DNA from 4 places in the Paenibacillus sp. VCA1 genome. Region 1 is predicted to be linked to each of the others. Evidence: riboswitches for the same ligand, from Rfam matches in the RefSeq annotation. Region 1 holds a riboswitch; each other region holds the start of a gene.
What was found. Region 1 has a riboswitch for cyclic di-AMP ahead of RJP21_RS26480 (APC family permease). Riboswitches for the same ligand answer to the same signal wherever they lie in the genome.
Positions count from the first base shown of each region.

Region 2: linked by a shared signal. The riboswitch ahead of RJP21_RS29290 (C40 family peptidase) and the one ahead of RJP21_RS26480 (APC family permease) in region 1 are both predicted to bind cyclic di-AMP.
Region 3: linked by a shared signal. The riboswitch ahead of RJP21_RS21145 (hypothetical protein) and the one ahead of RJP21_RS26480 (APC family permease) in region 1 are both predicted to bind cyclic di-AMP.
Region 4: linked by a shared signal. The riboswitch ahead of RJP21_RS22135 (alpha/beta fold hydrolase) and the one ahead of RJP21_RS26480 (APC family permease) in region 1 are both predicted to bind cyclic di-AMP.

Region 1 covers NZ_JAVLSX010000015.1:34,910-39,121, forward strand. The annotation lists gene pdxR (MocR-like pyridoxine biosynthesis transcription factor PdxR) at 85-1,440, shown strand; cyclic di-AMP (ydaO/yuaA leader) riboswitch at 1,692-1,859, shown strand; gene RJP21_RS26480 (APC family permease) at 1,994-3,817, shown strand; gene RJP21_RS26485 (SDR family oxidoreductase) at 3,946-4,212, opposite strand, start outside.
Region 2 covers NZ_JAVLSX010000022.1:24,700-28,911, forward strand. The annotation lists gene RJP21_RS29285 (C40 family peptidase) at 161-652, opposite strand; cyclic di-AMP (ydaO/yuaA leader) riboswitch at 656-795, opposite strand; gene RJP21_RS29290 (C40 family peptidase) at 1,213-1,677, opposite strand; cyclic di-AMP (ydaO/yuaA leader) riboswitch at 1,683-1,822, opposite strand; gene RJP21_RS29295 (hypothetical protein) at 2,082-2,915, opposite strand; gene RJP21_RS29300 (M1 family metallopeptidase) at 2,927-4,212, opposite strand, start outside.
Region 3 covers NZ_JAVLSX010000009.1:212,146-216,357, forward strand. The annotation lists gene RJP21_RS21140 (hypothetical protein) at 115-567, opposite strand; cyclic di-AMP (ydaO/yuaA leader) riboswitch at 571-718, opposite strand; cyclic di-AMP (ydaO/yuaA leader) riboswitch at 1,161-1,370, shown strand; cyclic di-AMP (ydaO/yuaA leader) riboswitch at 1,474-1,646, shown strand; gene RJP21_RS21145 (hypothetical protein) at 1,831-2,223, shown strand; gene kdpF (K(+)-transporting ATPase subunit F) at 2,441-2,506, shown strand; gene kdpA (potassium-transporting ATPase subunit KdpA) at 2,570-4,212, shown strand, end outside.
Region 4 covers NZ_JAVLSX010000010.1:103,013-107,224, reverse strand. The annotation lists gene RJP21_RS22145 (carbohydrate ABC transporter permease) at 1-365, opposite strand, end outside; gene RJP21_RS22140 (ABC transporter permease subunit) at 378-1,229, opposite strand; cyclic di-AMP (ydaO/yuaA leader) riboswitch at 1,681-1,868, shown strand; cyclic di-AMP (ydaO/yuaA leader) riboswitch at 1,942-2,103, shown strand; gene RJP21_RS22135 (alpha/beta fold hydrolase) at 2,264-3,088, shown strand; gene RJP21_RS22130 (AcpB/EbpR/MafR family transcriptional regulator) at 3,159-4,212, shown strand, end outside.

The DNA of each region.
Region 1 (4,212 bases):
AAGAACCAGTTGAACTTCATTTGATACGATCCAGTGGGAGGACTTATGTGGGGAATTCATTTGAATCGGGAGAGCGAAATTCCGTTGAAACGGCAACTATATCAAAGCTTAAGCGAACGGATCATGGCCGGAATCCTTAAAGCGGGAGAATCGCTTCCTTCGACGCGGGCGTTGGCCCAAGAGCTGAACGTTTCCCGAAATACGGTTAACGAAGCGTATGATATGCTGGTTACCGAAGGGTATGCGGAAACGCGGCAGGGAGCGGCCACGCGAATCGTCGGGGGACTTGTTCTGGATAAGCAGCCCCAAAGCAAAGCCCAGCGGCAGGAAACGCCGCCGATCCCTTCATTTTTGGCGGATTTCAGGACGGGCCAGCCGGATTTGCGCCAATTTCCGCGATATGCCTGGCAGCGGTTATCGCATCAAGTTTTAGGCGAAATGTCGGTCGATCTGTTTGGATATACCGGTCCGCAGGGGTTGCCGCGGCTGCGCCGGGAGATTGCCGCCTGGCTCATGCGGAGCAAAGGGCTTGAAGTTGAAGCCGAGGATATTTTTATTACTGCAGGGGCGACGCAAGCGCTGCACTTGATCGCGGATCTTTTGTACGACAATGACAAAGAAATATTAGTTGAAGATCCATGCAACATCGAAATGATTCAGACATTCATCGGTAAAGGATACGCCGTCAAGCCGGTTCCCGTTGACGAATATGGGCTTCAAACCGATGGATTGACCGCAAAATACGGCAGTCCGGTGTACGTTACGCCTTCGCATCAATTTCCGCTGGGGGCGATTCTTCCTGCGGCAAGGCGAGCGGCGTTGATCCGTTTTGCCCGGCACAACGGCAGCTTTGTCATCGAAGATGATTATGACAGCGAATTCAGGTATGTCGGCGAGCCGGCATCGCCTCTTTATGCCATGGATCCGGATCGGGTCATCTATATCGGCACGTTCAGCAAGGTTTTGTTCCCGGCGCTTCGCATCGGTTACGTGATTTTGCCGAGGGAGCTTCAAAGTGCTTGGAGCAGGTTGCGGACGTATACGGACGTTCAAAATCCTCCTTTTGAACAAGCCGTTTTGGCACAATTTTTGCATACCCGAAAATTTGATCGCCATATCGCAAAGATGAGTAAATTGTACCGGGAACGGCGTCAGGTTCTTATGGATTCGCTTCAAGCCGGCTTCGGGGAGGGACTGCTTACATGGGGGGACGCGGCGGGACTGCATTTGGCCGTCGAATTCCCGGGGCAGACATTTGACGAACATTTTCGGCAAGAGGCCCGACGGAACCGGATCCGGGTAACTCCCGTGGAGTATCATTGCGTTCGTAAAGGAAGGCATAACAGCAAGCTGTTGTTTGGCTACGGCCATCTGGAACCGGATCAGATCCGGGAGGGAATCCTTTTGCTTCGGCGCTTTTTGCATGAAAATGGAAAATGAGCATTGATGAAGCGAGTATTAAATCCGAATCACCGTTTATCATCCAACCCTAACCCGGAAAGGATGCTATTTAGAAGCAGAGAATCGATGTTACAGCGAGAGATCCATCGAATACAGTGATTGTAAGCGATGCCACGAATGCCTTTTGCGCGTTTTCAATCCTAAATTTGCTTCTTTGCCTCTTTACAGCAAATGTCCGGAAGGAGTAAGATTTCATTCGTAATCATGAACATGTAAACCTGATTTGAAATATTCCTTAATCGCTTAATCCTGAAATTAGGAGCGGGGGAACCAACGGGATGAAGGGAGAGCGCTTCGTCCCAGGGGTGAATCACTTGATGATGCATCGATTCGAGTGTAGGGATACTTTCGGTCCCGAATCCGTCAGCTAACCTCGTAAGCGTTATGAAAGAGGATTTGTCGCGCGTTTTATGAAGCCGCGGGAAGGTCCGACTTTCCTGCGGCTTTTTTTGGTGCGCAAATTTGGCGAAATGGGTAACAATAAGGATACATCCATGATCATTCAACTTAAACAGTGGCGGTGAAATCATTTATGGCGGCATTGAAAAGGCTCCTTATCGGACGGCCACTTAAGTCCACGGAATTGGGGGAGCAAAAGCTAAACAAAAAGAAGGCCCTTGCCATACTATCTTCGGATGCGTTATCATCGGTCGCCTATGGTCCGGAGCAAATTCTGTTGGTGCTGATCACGGTTAGCTCGGCGGCATTATGGTATTCGATCCCGATCGGCATCGGGGTTCTCGTATTATTATCGGCACTCATTTTATCATACCGTCAAATCATTTTCGCTTATCCGCACGGCGGAGGAGCCTATGTCGTTTCCAAGCAAAATTTGGGACTTTACCCTGGACTGATCGCCGGCGGATCTTTGCTGGTGGATTACATTTTGACGGTGGCGGTCAGCGTGTCGGCAGGGACGGATGCCATCACGTCGGCCTTTCCGGTGCTGCATGAGTACAAGGTAGCGATCGCCGTTACGTTCGTTATCCTGATCACTCTTTTGAACCTTAGGGGCGTTACCGAGTCGGCAACCATTTTGGCGTACCCGGTCTATTTATTTGCCTTTGCGCTTTTCATTTTGATCGGCGTCGGGCTGTACAATATCGTTTCGGGCCATGTTTCGCCTCATCTTCATACGCCGATTGGCACGCCGGTGGCGGGCATCAGCCTGTTTCTGCTGCTAAAAGCTTTTGCGTCGGGAAGCTCGGCCCTGACGGGCGTTGAGGCGATATCCAACGCGATACCTAACTTCAAGCATCCCGCACCGAACAATGCCGCGAAAACGTTAATGGCGATGGGGATCCTGCTGGCTTTGCTGTTCTCGGGCATCGTGTTCCTCGCTTATTACTTGGGGATATCGCCGAATGCCAAAGAAACGGTCGTATCCCAAATTGCCGAGGAAACCTTCGGACGCAATTTTATGTATTTCTTTATTCAAGGAACGACGGCTTTGATCTTGATTCTGGCCGCGAATACGGGATATTCGGCATTCCCGCTTCTTGCCGTCAATTTGGCCAAAGATCGGTTTATCCCCAGAATGTTTACGGTAAGAGGCGACCGTCTCGGTTATTCCAACGGAATCATCATTCTCGGCCTGCTCTCGATCGTCCTGATCATCGCCTTTCATGGGCAAACGGAGCATTTGATTCCGCTTTATGCCGTAGGGGTGTTCATCCCGTTCACGCTGTCGCAGACCGGCATGATCGTAAAATGGGTGAGGGAGAAGCCGGCCGGCTGGATGACGAAGCTAACGATCAATACCATCGGCGCGCTGATCAGCTTCACGGTTTCGGTGATGTTTTTTGTAACCAAGTTCCCGCAAATTTGGCCGATTTTAATATTTTTGCCGTTGATCGTTTATCTGTTTCACCGGATCAAAAAGCATTACGAGGCGGTCGGGGAGCAGCTGCGGCTTTCCACTTGCGAACCGGCGGTACCGATCGAAGGGAACGTCGTCATTCTTCCCGTATCCGGCATCACGCATGTTGTTGAGCATTCCTTGAATTATGCGGAATCGCTGTCAGCGGACCAGATCATTGCCGTTTACATCCCTTTCGAGCGGGAAGAGGAAGTCCGGTTCGAGGAAAAATGGAGCAAGTGGCGTCCCGATGTTCGCCTGGTGACGCTGCATTCTCCTTACCGAAGCATCATCCAGCCGCTTAGCAAATTCATCGATACGGTCCATCGGAAGGCGAGCGAGTCCAATTATCAGGTGACGGTCATCATTCCCCAATTCATTCCGAAACGAAGCTGGCAGAATTTGCTGCATAACCAGACGAGTTTGATGATCCGTACCTATTTGCTGTATCGCAAGGACGTCATTGTGACAACCGTACCGTATCATCTGAAAAAATAAAGAATGAAGCGGCAGCCCAAAATATATAGAGGCATCAGTTTCAAGTTCACAAAAAAAGGATCGCGGCGAGTACACTCGTCCGCGATCCTTTTTTGTGGTGAATGGCAGCAGCTTCGTTTTGTTTTCGGCTAGGACTCCACCATCTCGCCGCCGCCCACGTGAAGAATTTGGCCCGACACGTACGAAGCGTCGTCGGAGGCTAAATACACATAGGCGGGAGCCAGCTCAAAAGGCTGGCCCGCTCTTTTCATCGGCACCTCGGTGCCGAAGTGTTTGACCCGGTCCGGGGTAAAGGAAGCCGGGATCAGCGGAGTCCAAATCGGTCCGGGTGCGACGCCGTTTACTCGAATTTTTTGGTCGATTAAATTTAAGGATAACGAGCGCGTAAAAGAAAC
Region 2 (4,212 bases), on a different contig from region 1:
CTTTCTTAAGAGACGTCCGCTACTATGTAGCATTTGACTATTCAAGAAAATCTATTCCTGACGGATGTCACGGCAGGCGCAAAAAAATCCCGTACTGAGATTTCGGCAAAAATCTCAAAGTACGGGCTGGTCGTACATACCGTTCCAGTGCTGCGGAATGTTATTGAACGTCATCGTTATCTTCGGAATCAACGGCGGATGCCTGGTATGTATCCGAGCTCATGACACGTTTCGCGCCAACGTAGCGGTTGACGTAATAGCTTTCGCTAAGCGAACTGACGACAACGCCGCGGGAAGTCGAAGCATGTGCGAATTTGCCGTCTCCGACGTAAATGCCGACATGAGATACACCGGAGCCGGATGTATTGAAGAATACGAGGTCTCCTGCTCTCAAGTCGCTGCGGGATACGGAAGTGCCCATGCTGAACTGCGATCCGGATTGATGGGGCAAGTTAATGCCGAGATGCTTGAATACGTACATCGTAAATCCGGAGCAGTCGAAACCGCTTGTCGTCGTACCTCCGGATCTGTATTTCGTACCGAGAACATCGTCGATGACTTTGTCCATTTTAGAATCCGCGAAAGCGCTTCCGGCGCCGACGGTAAATACGATGGCAAAACTCATGACTGCTGCTGCTAGCTTCTTTTTCAAACCCAATACTCCTTCCGAGTGCCTGCGAGGTTAGCTTAAGGATTCGGTAGAAGGTCCCCTATGATCCCTCTGTTGCAAGATCAATTCACCCGTAAATGGTTCCCCCGCTTTCCTAGTGTGAGGAAATTCGGCATCTGACTTTTTACACTATATCCATCGGAAAAACATCTTCAAAATGCTGTCATACAGCAAAGATTACAAAGTTGTTACTAACACTGGACCTATTGTAACAAAGGAATGACGTTTTGGCAATTGTTTCTATCGTGAATATACGAAAAATTCAACAGCATTTCGGGATTTTTGCAAAATGATTGCCGATCTAGGGGCATTATAGAGCATTTTATAGGAAAAAAGGTTTATTTGTTGGACAAGAGGTTTATATTCATAGTAAACGGACGGAGAAATAGAATGAAGAAAAATCGAATAAAATTTTTTTTTTGAAAGTTGTTACCTTTTAACGGTTTGGAACGTCTAATTAGTAACAAGAAACCCGCGAGGGATTTCGGCAAAAATCTCCGCGCGGGCACCGTAAGCTTTTCGTATGTTTATGGGTAAGTTTCTTAGTTGTAGACGGCCGCTTTGTATTTAGCGGTACTCATGACACGTTTGGCGCCAATGTAGCGGTTGGCGAAATAGCTGTTGCTGAGCTTGCTGATGGTAACGCCCTTCGAAGAAGAGGAATGCGCAAAGCTTCCGTTTCCGATGTAAACCCCGACATGGGAAACGCCCGCGCCGGTCGTATTGAAGAATACCAGATCTCCGGCACGCAAATTGCTTTTGGAGACGGCGGTGCCGATTTTAAATTGGGCACTGGATTGGCGTGGGATAGAAATACCTAATTTCTGGTATACGTAACGCGTGAAACCGGAGCAATCAAATCCTTTGGTCGTCGTTCCGCCGGTTTTGTAGGAAACGCCGATCGTGCTGTTCACGACATGATTCAGAGAAGATTGCGCGAATACGCTGGTTCCCATGGAGAACATCAGCGTCAAACCAAGCACAGCAGCTGTCAACTTCTTTTTCAAAACATAATCCCCTTCCATGTTGCCTACGAGGTTAGCTTAAGGATTCGGTTGAAGGTCGTCCCCTATGATCCCTTTACTGCGAGATCAATTCACCCAAAGTGGTTCCCCCGCTTCCCGGTGCCAAGGAATTCGGCCTTGATCGGGCACCCGAAAGTGACTGATGTCTATCATCGAACGGTATCTGACATTAAAAATTATCGTTACAGCACAAATTAAATAGTTACAGTAAAAATGACAAAGTTGTTACTAACTTCTTACTCGGATTATTTTAACAGACGATTGCGTCTTTGGCAAATCGTTCTAATACCTAAAAACGACAAAACCCCGCCCTTTTTGATTTAAAAGGGTGGGGTTTTTCTTATATCAGAGGGTTGAAGTGATGACAAAAATTTAACTTTCGTAAATTATTTTTCGGCGTTCCGATGCGCCTGGGCGTACCACAGGTCAAACTTGGCCGAAATGCTCCATAATCTCATGATGCAGCTGACCAGATGGTAACCCTGCTGAAGGATCAGTGCGATGATGCCGGCCCAGATCAGGGAAACTCCCGTGCTGAGGCTGAACAGAAGCAGGCTGGTCGAGCCGAGGACAAGCGAAACGCCGATAAGCGGCAGCGACCCGCGCAGGCAATGCCACAGGGGCAGCAGGAAGCCGGCGCCTCCGGTCTTGCCGAACTGCATGAAGAGGATGAATTGATGCACGATATATCCGTACAGAAGCCATCCGAGAATCCAAGGAAGGAGAGACAGGCCGGACGTTTGCAGCTGCATGCCTGCCAGAAGCCCGGCATATGCTTTGGGTAACACCCAGTAGGCCGGGGCCGCGATCAGGAGCCACTCGATCAAATGGAACAAAAAGACGGTTTTGCCGTGACGTTTCATGCCTTGAAAGAAAAACAGCCCGACTTCGCCTTCGCGTTCGCGGTGCAGCCCGTAAAATATCCCCGCATGGATAAAAGGGGTCAGCAGCATGCGCAATGCGAACATCGCAAGCAAAATCCACATGTACATATGCACGGTGCCGCTCGTTGAAAGGCTCATCTTGCCCTCGATGTAATAAAGCAGCTGGCTCAGCTCGTTGGGCTGCGGGTCGGGATAACGCATCAGCAGCGGGGTGACGGCCGAATGGACCAGCCTGTACAGGAAGTAGCCCCAGATCAGCTGGTATAAAAAGAGAATGATGACGATATAAAATTGATTCTTAAGACTTTTCCAGCCATGTGCAATATGGGATTTCACCGATTCTCACCTCACCAGGACAGACTTCCAAGCAGAGTCTCAATCAGCTTGGTGATGCTTACGTTCCAACGGATCAGAACCTTCCTGTCCATATCCGCCTTCAAATAATTGTTGATATGCCTGTTTTCGATCACGACCGAATAATTCGGATCGACCATGGCCCAGGCGAGGGGCGCTTTGTACTCCAGCTTGAACTCGATGCTCTCTCCCGAACCGTTCCATACCTTGTTCAGCGTATGCCCGTCCGTGAAGACGAATTGAACCGGGACCTGGGCATAGTCGCCGCCTTTTTTCGATACCTTGACGGTCGATTCGTAAACCGTGCCGGAAGCGGCGTCCTTTTTGCGGACGGAGATGGAGTCGACCGCGAAGTCGGCCATCTGGTTGCCGTACACGTACTGGTCGAAAAAGGTTTGCCAGGACCGCTTGGTCACCTGCTCGACCACCTTTTGAAAATCGGCGGTTGTCGGGTGCTTGAACCGGTACTTTTTAGCATAGGTGCCCATAATTTTGCTCATCGTCTGCGTACCGACCTGCTGCTCCATCGCCTTAAGCAAAAGCTTGCCGCGATAATAAACGTTCAGGGCATATTGATCCTGCGAGCCGTATTTCCACGCTTCCTGCGTCAGCGGCATCGGAGAGGCGATCAGGGATGCCTGTACAGGCAGATTCGGAATGACGCCGTATTCCTGCTCCATCAGTTTATCTTCGGCATAGGAAGTAAAACCTTCGTCCAGCCAGGCTTCCTCGAACTCGTTGCTCGCCAGCATGCCGTAAAAATACTGGTGACCGATCTCATGAATGACGGTTCGCTCCAAATCGTAGCCCGGCGAATCGTCCTTGGCCCCGAAGGCGGTGATCAGCGTCGGGTACTCCATACCTCCCGCGCCGTTACCCGATTCCGGCGGCACGACAATGGAGAGGGTAGAGTAAGGATAGCGGCCGTACCATTTGCTGAAATATTTGAGCGCGGCCTTGGCGGCAAAGAAATATCTTTCCTTCAAGTCTTTATGGGCCGGGTCTAAATAAAGCTTGATCCGGACGCCCGGAACCTCGGGAGAAGAAAACGGCTCTTCGGCGACGACAAAGTTCGGCGATGCCGACCAGGCAAAATCATGAACGTCGTCGGCGTAAAACTGATAAATTTTCTCTTTGCCCCGAACCTGGGCCGACTGTACGGGGAAGCCGGTGGCGGCAACGATATAGTCGCTCGGCACGTGAATGCGGACGCTGTAGATGCCGAAATCGGCGTAGAACTCGGAATTGCCGTGATACTGATGCAGGTTCCATCCTTCCG
Region 3 (4,212 bases), on a different contig from region 1:
GAACGACGAGAAAATCCCTGTTTTGCAGGGATTTTTTGTTTTGTTTCGGTTTTTTTACGTCGTCACGATGCGTTCAGGATTTTGCAAAAACTGTAGTTTTTTGCGGGCTCCGCTTCAAAATAATGAGACATAGGCTTCGGCCATGTTCATTAAAATGCTGCGCTCCACCTGTTCGCCCGCAGCTCCCAGACCTCGGCCGCTCGTGCCCGAAAGTCCTTGAAGGGCGTCGCACAACAGATGGAGCCTTGCCAGATGGAATGGGCGCAGATTTGAAATCAAGCCGGTTTCGATGCTCGAAACGCTTTTGAAATTCCTATGCAACACCTGTTCGAACCATGAAGCCCACGCGGTCCAATCTACCGGCCGGTTCCTTTCGTTGAAGTACATTTCCCCCCAGCCGCAGCCTCCGCTTGTCACAATCCGCATCAATACCCTGTAATGATCACCGAAACCGCAAAAGGTACCCGCGTTCTCTTTTGTTAGATGAATTACGAACAACTCAATGGCATGCAGGCGAATCGTCCCCTGGGCAGCCAGTGGCTCCGTGTCGGATTCGGTATGAAGCATAGATTTCTCTCCTTTTGTCGCTTACGGAGTTAGCTGCCGGATTCGGGCCAGGAGAAGCCCTACGCAGGTTGCCCTGCGATTCACCCCGCGGCCTTGGCGGCCGGATGGTTCCCCCGTTTCCCGGGTAGCGGGAATTCAGCGCGTGATTGTTTAAAGGTACTAGGATTTCAGATTTTTACCTCCTTGGATTTTTGCAAACTCCTCAAGTAATTGGCATTTATAATAACGGACGGCAGAGCGTTTGTAAAATGAAATGTAAATCGTGAAAGGCCGGGCTTTGCCGAAATCGGACCGTGTCGATGGCAATCTGGCGATGACGGCTGTTTTTCTCCCGTTTTCTCATTTTGCCACGGTTCTTCGTCTGTTTGCGAAAATAGCTTGCGTACATAATAAGCCGGAAAAGGCAGGCCGCTTCATCAAACGTCAAAAACAAGAAAATAGAGAGCATGCGAGAGTTTAACGGAGATAAATGCTTTTGTAAGCGATAACCTGCTCATTAAGGCCGCCATTTTACGTGAATAGCGATTTCGCGCTGCCTTTACATGCCGATACGCGCAGGTGTATGATTCAAATCGTAATTCAACATGTTTCCATTTTTTGAATCGCTGAGTTTCCGTTCGTTTAGGAACGGGAATCGGGGGAACCAATCGCGCGCTCCCGTCGTCCGGTGTGAGAGTCGGACGGCAGGCAGGCCGCAGGGGTGAATCCCGTGACCGGATGCCATGGATCCGCCATCACGGGTAGAGCGACTCTCACCGCTCGAATCCGTCAGCTAACCTCGTAAGCGTCGTTTGGGAGAGGAATGATGAAACTTGTGATCGATGCAGATCGACCGCAGGGGACCTAATGACCTCTGTGGTTTTTTGTTGCCAAAATACGAAAAATAAGCAGCTTATAAAAAATGAAACGTCTTTAACGCTGAATTCCGGCTTCGGCCGGAAGCGGGGGAACCAACGCGCCGTATGCATCCAATTTGCCGATGGCGCCGGGGTGAATCCCTATGTCCGAAACGGACGAGGGAAGGGCGACTCTCACGCCCTAATCCGTCAGCTAACCTCGTAAGCGTATAGGGAGAGGCCCCATTTGTCGTGAGCATATATTCATGGCTTTCTTTGGTCATGGATTTTTGAAGCCGCGGGAAAGATCCTCTTTCCTGCGGCTTTTTCCATTCTATCGGAACGTAAAAACCGCTGAATCGCCGTTTCTGTTATTGCAAGAAGTATTCATTCGAATCCGATTCTTCGAAAAAAGGAGGCGAAAGCCGTGGAAGAAGAGCTCATCGTTGTGACGGCTCCGAACGAAGCAGGGCGCAATTTTATCAAGCTTCTGATGTATCTCAAGCGGCCTTTCGCCGCGCTGACGAACAATGCGAAAGAAGAACGGGAGCTGAGGAAGCTGGGAGTGCCCAAAATCATCCGCCTTCACACCAACAACACGGATGAGTGGGTTGTTCCCGAAGGGCGGATCGGCCGGATTTTCATATTCGAGAACAGCTTGAATCTAACGTGCCGATACCTGCAAATTTGCCGTCCCTGGACGCCGTGTTCCATCTACGTGATCACCCAGGCCCATCATTCGCCGGGCATTTACCGGGGGCTTGGGGCGGACCATGTCATTCATACGCTAAACGGCGAGGTCGGCTTTTTGCTGAAGTAACGGTTAGGATGATTGAAACATGATGCGGAAGGCTGAAGCAAGAAATGTCCGGAGCTTGCAAAAGGCAGGCAGCCGGGCAGAAAAAGGAGAGAGTTTGATCCATGATGGACCTTTTCATGATATTGACGCTGGCGGGCGTGTTCGGAATATTTTTGCTGTTTCTGATGTGGTGCGGCCATATCGTGGACGGGGGAGGAGACGGCAAATGATTGTGGTAATGGTGCTGACGGCGTTTGTGTTCATCTACCTGGTGTATGCCCTGATCCATCCGGAACGGTTTTAAAAAAAGGCTGTGCGGGTAAGGCGAAGCCGCCTTCATCCCGCGTTTGAAGAGGAGGAAGCGAATTTGGATATGTTGCAGATTGGCATCGTGATCGTGGTGCTGCTGCTATTGGTTAAACCGGTCGGCAGTTACATCTACCACGTTTTTTCTAATGAACCGAATCGGACGGACCGGATGTTCGGTCCCGTGGAAAAGCTTTTTTACGCCATCATCGGCCTTCGGAAGCGCTCGGGAATGAGCTGGAAAACATACGCCCTGAGCATGATCGCAACTAACATCGTGTTGGTGGCCGTAAGTTACGCGGTGCTGAGACTGATGGGCGGGCTGCCGGTCAACCCGAACGGGACGGGAAACATGGACGCCAGCTTGTCCTTCAATACCGTCATCAGTTTCATGACCAATACGAACCTGCAGCATTACAGCGGCGAAAGCGGCATGTCGTATTTGGGGCAGATGATCGTTATCACGATGATGATGTTTACTTCGGCCGCATCCGGCTTGGCCGTGGCGATCGCTTTTATTCGGGGCATCACGCGCCGCGAAGGCGGGCTGGGCAACTTTTTCGAGGATTTCATCAAGGCGCATGTCCGGGTGTTCCTGCCGCTGGCCTTGATCGTCACCCTGGTGCTTGTGGGGTTGAAGGTGCCCCAAACGCTTGATCCGACAGTGACCGTCCATACTTTAAGCGGAGCGGTGCAGCATATTGCGATGGGGCCGGTGGCCTCCTTGGAGTCGATCAAACATCTGGGGACGAACGGGGGCGGTTTTTTCGGAGCGAACTCGTCGCATCCGTTTGAAAATCCGAGTCCGCTCACGAATGTCATTGAAATTTTGAGCATGTGGACGATTTCGGCCGCATTGCCGTACACGTTCGGGCGTTTCGCCAACAACCGCAAGCAGGGCTGGATCATCTTTTCGGCCATGATGGTGCTGTTCCTGGCGTTCCTGTCCCTGACGTACGTATCGGAAAAAAGCGGCAACCCGCTGATCAATCAGTTGGGTATCGATGCCTCGCAGGGCAGCATGGAAGGAAAAGAGGTTCGTTTCGGCGTGGCGCAATCCGCCTTGTTCACGGCCGTGACGACCGCGGCGACCACCGGTTCGGTCAACAACATGCATGATACGCTGACCCCGCTCGGCGGACTGGCTCCGCTGGCGGAGATGATGCTGAACGTCGTCTTCGGCGGCAAAGGCGTCGGTCTTGTCAACATGCTGATGTACGCGATATTGGGCGTTTTCATTTGCGGCCTGATGGTCGGGCGGACGCCGGAGTTTCTTGGGAAAAAAATCGAAAGCCGGGAAATGAAGCTGATCGCCGTCGCGATCCTGGCGCATCCGCTGATCATTCTGGCGCCGACGGCGATTTCGTTTATGACGCATCTCGGCACGGACGCCTTGTCCAATCCGCTGTATCACGGGCTCAGCCAATCGCTGTACGAATATACGTCATCCGCGGCGAACAACGGCTCCGGCTTTGAAGGGCTGGGGGATAACACGGTGTTCTGGAACGTCAGCACGGGGCTCGTCATGCTTCTGGGACGGTATGTATCCATCATCGCGCTGCTGGCGGTGGCGGGCTCGCTGTCCGGCAAGAAGCTCGTTCCCGAATCGATCGGCACCTTCCGGACGGACACGAAGCTGTTTGCCGGCATTTTGGTCGGAACGGTGCTCCTGATCGGGGCGCTGACTTTCCTGCCTGTGCTGGT
Region 4 (4,212 bases), on a different contig from region 1:
AAACCAACGATTCCTGCGCCAAACAACATCGTGAAAAAGGTTAAAAAGGAAAGGATATGCCGATATTTCACCTTCGGGTGGCTGAGAACATACGCATAGGACGCCGTAATAATAACGCCAAGCACCGTTCCCGTCAACGTAACGAACAAGGTAACGCCATAACTTCGGAATACCTGATCTCCCGACAAGAGCATCTTGTAGGCATTCAAGCTAAAAGAAGTCGGAAACAGCTGATATCCGGAGGTTTGAATGAACGTTTCATTGGCAAAGGAGTTCACCAATACGATCCAAAACGGGATGAAACAAATCAGGGCAAACCCGCTTAACAGCACATACACAAAACCTAGAAACAATCGTTCTCGCATTTCTATCACACCTTAAAACAATCTAGAGTCCGGGTCGATCTTACGCGCCAGCCAATTGAAGAACGTAACGGCGATGAGCCCCATAAACGACTGGTAAAGAACAATGGCGGAGGACATGCTGAAGTTGCCCATCTGCCGCAGTGCGCGGTATGCATACGTATCGATCACATCCGTAGTGGGGAACAAGACGCCAACATCGCCGATCAGGGCATAGATCATGCCGAAGTCTCCATAAAATATCCGTCCGATCCCGAGAAGCAGCATGATGATGATAATGGGACGCAATAGTGGAAGCGTAATGTAAAGGATTTGCTGAAAGCGGCTTGCCCCTTCCAGTTTGGCGCTTTCATAATACTCGGAAGAAATGCCCGTGATCGAAGCAAGGAAGATGATCGAATTGTAGCCGGCTATTTTCCACACGTAAACGAACGTCAAAATATAGGGCCATACGCCTGGCGTCAGATACCAATCCACCCCTTTCAATCCGAGAGCGTTCAATGCCTGATTCACCATCCCTTCGGATGAGCTGAACATCGTCTGCACCATCATGCTAACGACCAGCCAAGAGATGAAGTATGGCAAAAATACGAATGACTGTGCCGTTTTTTTGAACCATTTGACCGTGACTTCATTAAGCAGCACCGCGAGCACGACGGCCGTCCCCAAACCGAACACCAGAAACAGCCCGTTCAAAAATACGGTGTTCCATGTGACGCGCAGCCAGTCATTGGTCGAAAAGAAAAACTCGAAGTTTCTCCATCCCACCCATCGACTTCCAAATAGACCGTCTGAAAGCCGGTAATTCTGAAAGGCAAGCAAATGTCCCAGCATCGGCGTATACGCAAAGACAAGCAGGAACAGCATGCCGGGAAGCGCAAGCAGATACAGATAACGGTTTTTGACGACTTCATGGATAAATCCGCGATGTCCTCTTGAATTGTTTTTCAATCATTCACCTCCCTGCGATCCATTGGATGAACATGCCTGTTGACATCATTTATCGTAGCAGCGGTTCAAAGGCTTTGAATAGTTCTCATTGGTACGAAGGAGTTCTTAAATGGCTGATGGGGAGGTATTCATTTTCCACGCCAGGTTCTATATCCAATATCGGAAGGGCGCTTTGGTTATTACAAAGATGAACGAATTATAAATCAAGCAAACGGAAGCTATCGGTTGTAAATGAATGATTACGCAGGAATAGCGGTCGGAAACCAGCGAAACCTATAAAAAAGGCCATGAATTCTATTGTAACCAACCTTTACAGTTCGCCGGCTCAGGCGTATATTCAATTCATTATGTAATATCTTTGGTTCATGGATGAATCACGCTGAATTTTCAATCACGAAAAGCGGGGGAACCATATCGGCATCGGCATGCAATCCTTTATGAAGGGATGAAGCCGGATGCTTGGGGTGAATCGGATGGAAAGACTTCCAAATCCGTAGGGCAACTCTCACGGCCCGAATCCGACAGCTAACCTCGTAAGCGTCGCTATGAGAGAGGAGTGAAACTGTGAGTTGACAACAAACACAGGGTACCTGCTCTGTGTTTTTCTGTGCGTAAAATCGAATGAACGTCTATTGATTCGCTGAATTTCCGTTCCGGCGGAAAACGGGGGAACCGGCCGTGATGATCAGCCATTCGTCACATGGGGTGAATCTCGAAATCGCATTCGAGTAGGGCTACTCTTGGGTCCGAATCCGACAGCTAACCTCGTAAGCGTTAGAAGAGAGGCTGCTTTTATACATGCGCAGCAAGGTTTATTTGCCTTGCTTGAAGAAGCATGGAAAGAGGGTTCCTCTTTTCCATGCTTTTTTGTTTTGCCGATTTTTAACGAGATTTCGTTTGGAATAGAGAAGGATATCGTCAGACAACGGATCGCGGAGAGGAGAAGAAAGTTGCCTAACATACAAGTGAACGGAACATCGCTTTATTACGAGACGCATGGCAGCGGCGTGCCGATCGTTTTTATCCACGGACATCTTTCATCCCATCATATGTTCGAACCGCAGGTGGAATATTTCAGCAAAAGAGCGAAAGTGATCGTGCTTGATTTGAGGGGCTACGGCAATTCGGGCAAATTAAATGTTGAAGTCGAGGACATCGTCGCCACCCAATGCAGGGATTTGAAGGAGCTGCTGGATAAGCTGAATCTTCCGAAAGTGACGCTTGTCGGGTGCTCGAGCGGGAGCCTGCTTGTGCAAAAGTTTGCGGAAGCCTACCCGGACAGCGTCAACGCGCTGGTGCTTGTCGACAGTTATTTTTACGGCCCTTGCGGACCCTTCGGCACAAAAAACGGCATCTGGAAGCTGCTGGAGGCCTGCAGTTGGATTTCCTACTATCTACCAGCCGAATTTTTTCTCCGGTCGCTGCGCGTAACGTATCACCGGTGGATTCCGGCCTACAGCATATTGAGGAACGAGCTGTTTCATAAACGGCCGACCGAGTCGGTTAAACAGCGGATGGCTTTGCTTCGGACCGATTTCAACTCCGGGTTGTCCCGGCTGCGGATGCCGGTTTTATGCGTGGCCGGCAGGCAAAGCGAATGGTTCGTCAACCAGATGAACAAAGCGGTGGAATGGTTCGCGTGCGCCCAGAAAGCGGTCATTGAAGACGCGATTTATCCGAGCCATTTGTGCCAGCCGCTGGAGTTTAACCGCATTTTGCTTAATTTTTTGATCGATCAGCAGCTTTTCCGGTTGGAACAGCAGCATTCGGGCTGAAATCCGCCTTGGGCGGCAACAATGAAAAGGTACGCATGATCGGCGGTAAGCATCGGGTAAGGGTGATGATATGAATAAAGAATATATGCAGCTGAAATCGCTGCTGAAGCTGCTGGACCGGGAGGAGCGGTGGTTTACGTTCGCCGAGGTGGAAAGCGTGCTGGGCGTATCCGGCAAATCCGTCCGGAAAATCGTCGAGGAAGCCGTTTCCCTGCTGCCTCCGTCCATGCGGATCGAGGTGTCCAGAGGAAAAGGCATCATGTTCCGCCGGGACCGGCACGGCACGAGCATCCAGGAAGTTTTGGAACCGCTGCTTCGGGAAACGCCTTATTTTCGCTTGATGCAGCTGTTGTTCGAGCATGACGGCAAAACCTCCGCGGAGGAGGTCGCGGAAGCGCTTTTTATGAGCTTTTCTTCGTTCAAAAAGTGGATCGTCCATCTGAACCGGGAGGAGCTGCGCCCGTTCCAGCTTCGGATGACGTATTCCGCGCCGGCGCTGAAAGGGAACGAAATCCACGTGCGCTATTTTTTATGGAAACTGTTTATCGAGGCTTATCCTTACACCGGATGGCCTTTTTCAAATGCCGATTTCGAACGGCTCGACGGCTGGGTGTCGGAATTCGAGCGGGAAAACGGCATGATTTATTTTTTGAATTCCAGGCGCAGCCTGTCGTTTCTGATCGCAATCGTGCTCGAAAGGGTCAAGCAGGGGCATCGGGTCGAGCTTCGAATCGGCGGTTATGCGTGGGAGCGGCATCCGTTTTTTGATCCGGTCTTGAAGCTGTCGGAAAAACTTGAGGAGACGTATGGCATCGCCATGCCCCGCGAAGAGGTTTATTTTTTGCAATCCATGTTCAGTTTAAGCCAATATCATGACAAAGACGGCTCTGCTCATCTGAACGAAGAATCTGGTGGAACCGGAAGCGGAGACGATGAAGAGAGCCGCATGTCCGGCCTGCTTATTCCGATTTTGGCTGAAACTTTCCCGGCGCTGAACATCGGACCCCGTTTTTTGGCCGAAATCCGGGAATTCATGGAGAAGCTGCGCATCGACAACGCCATTCCCGAGCTGATGGCCGTCTCGCACAGCCACCTGACCGCGTATATCCGGGAGAACGAGCAGC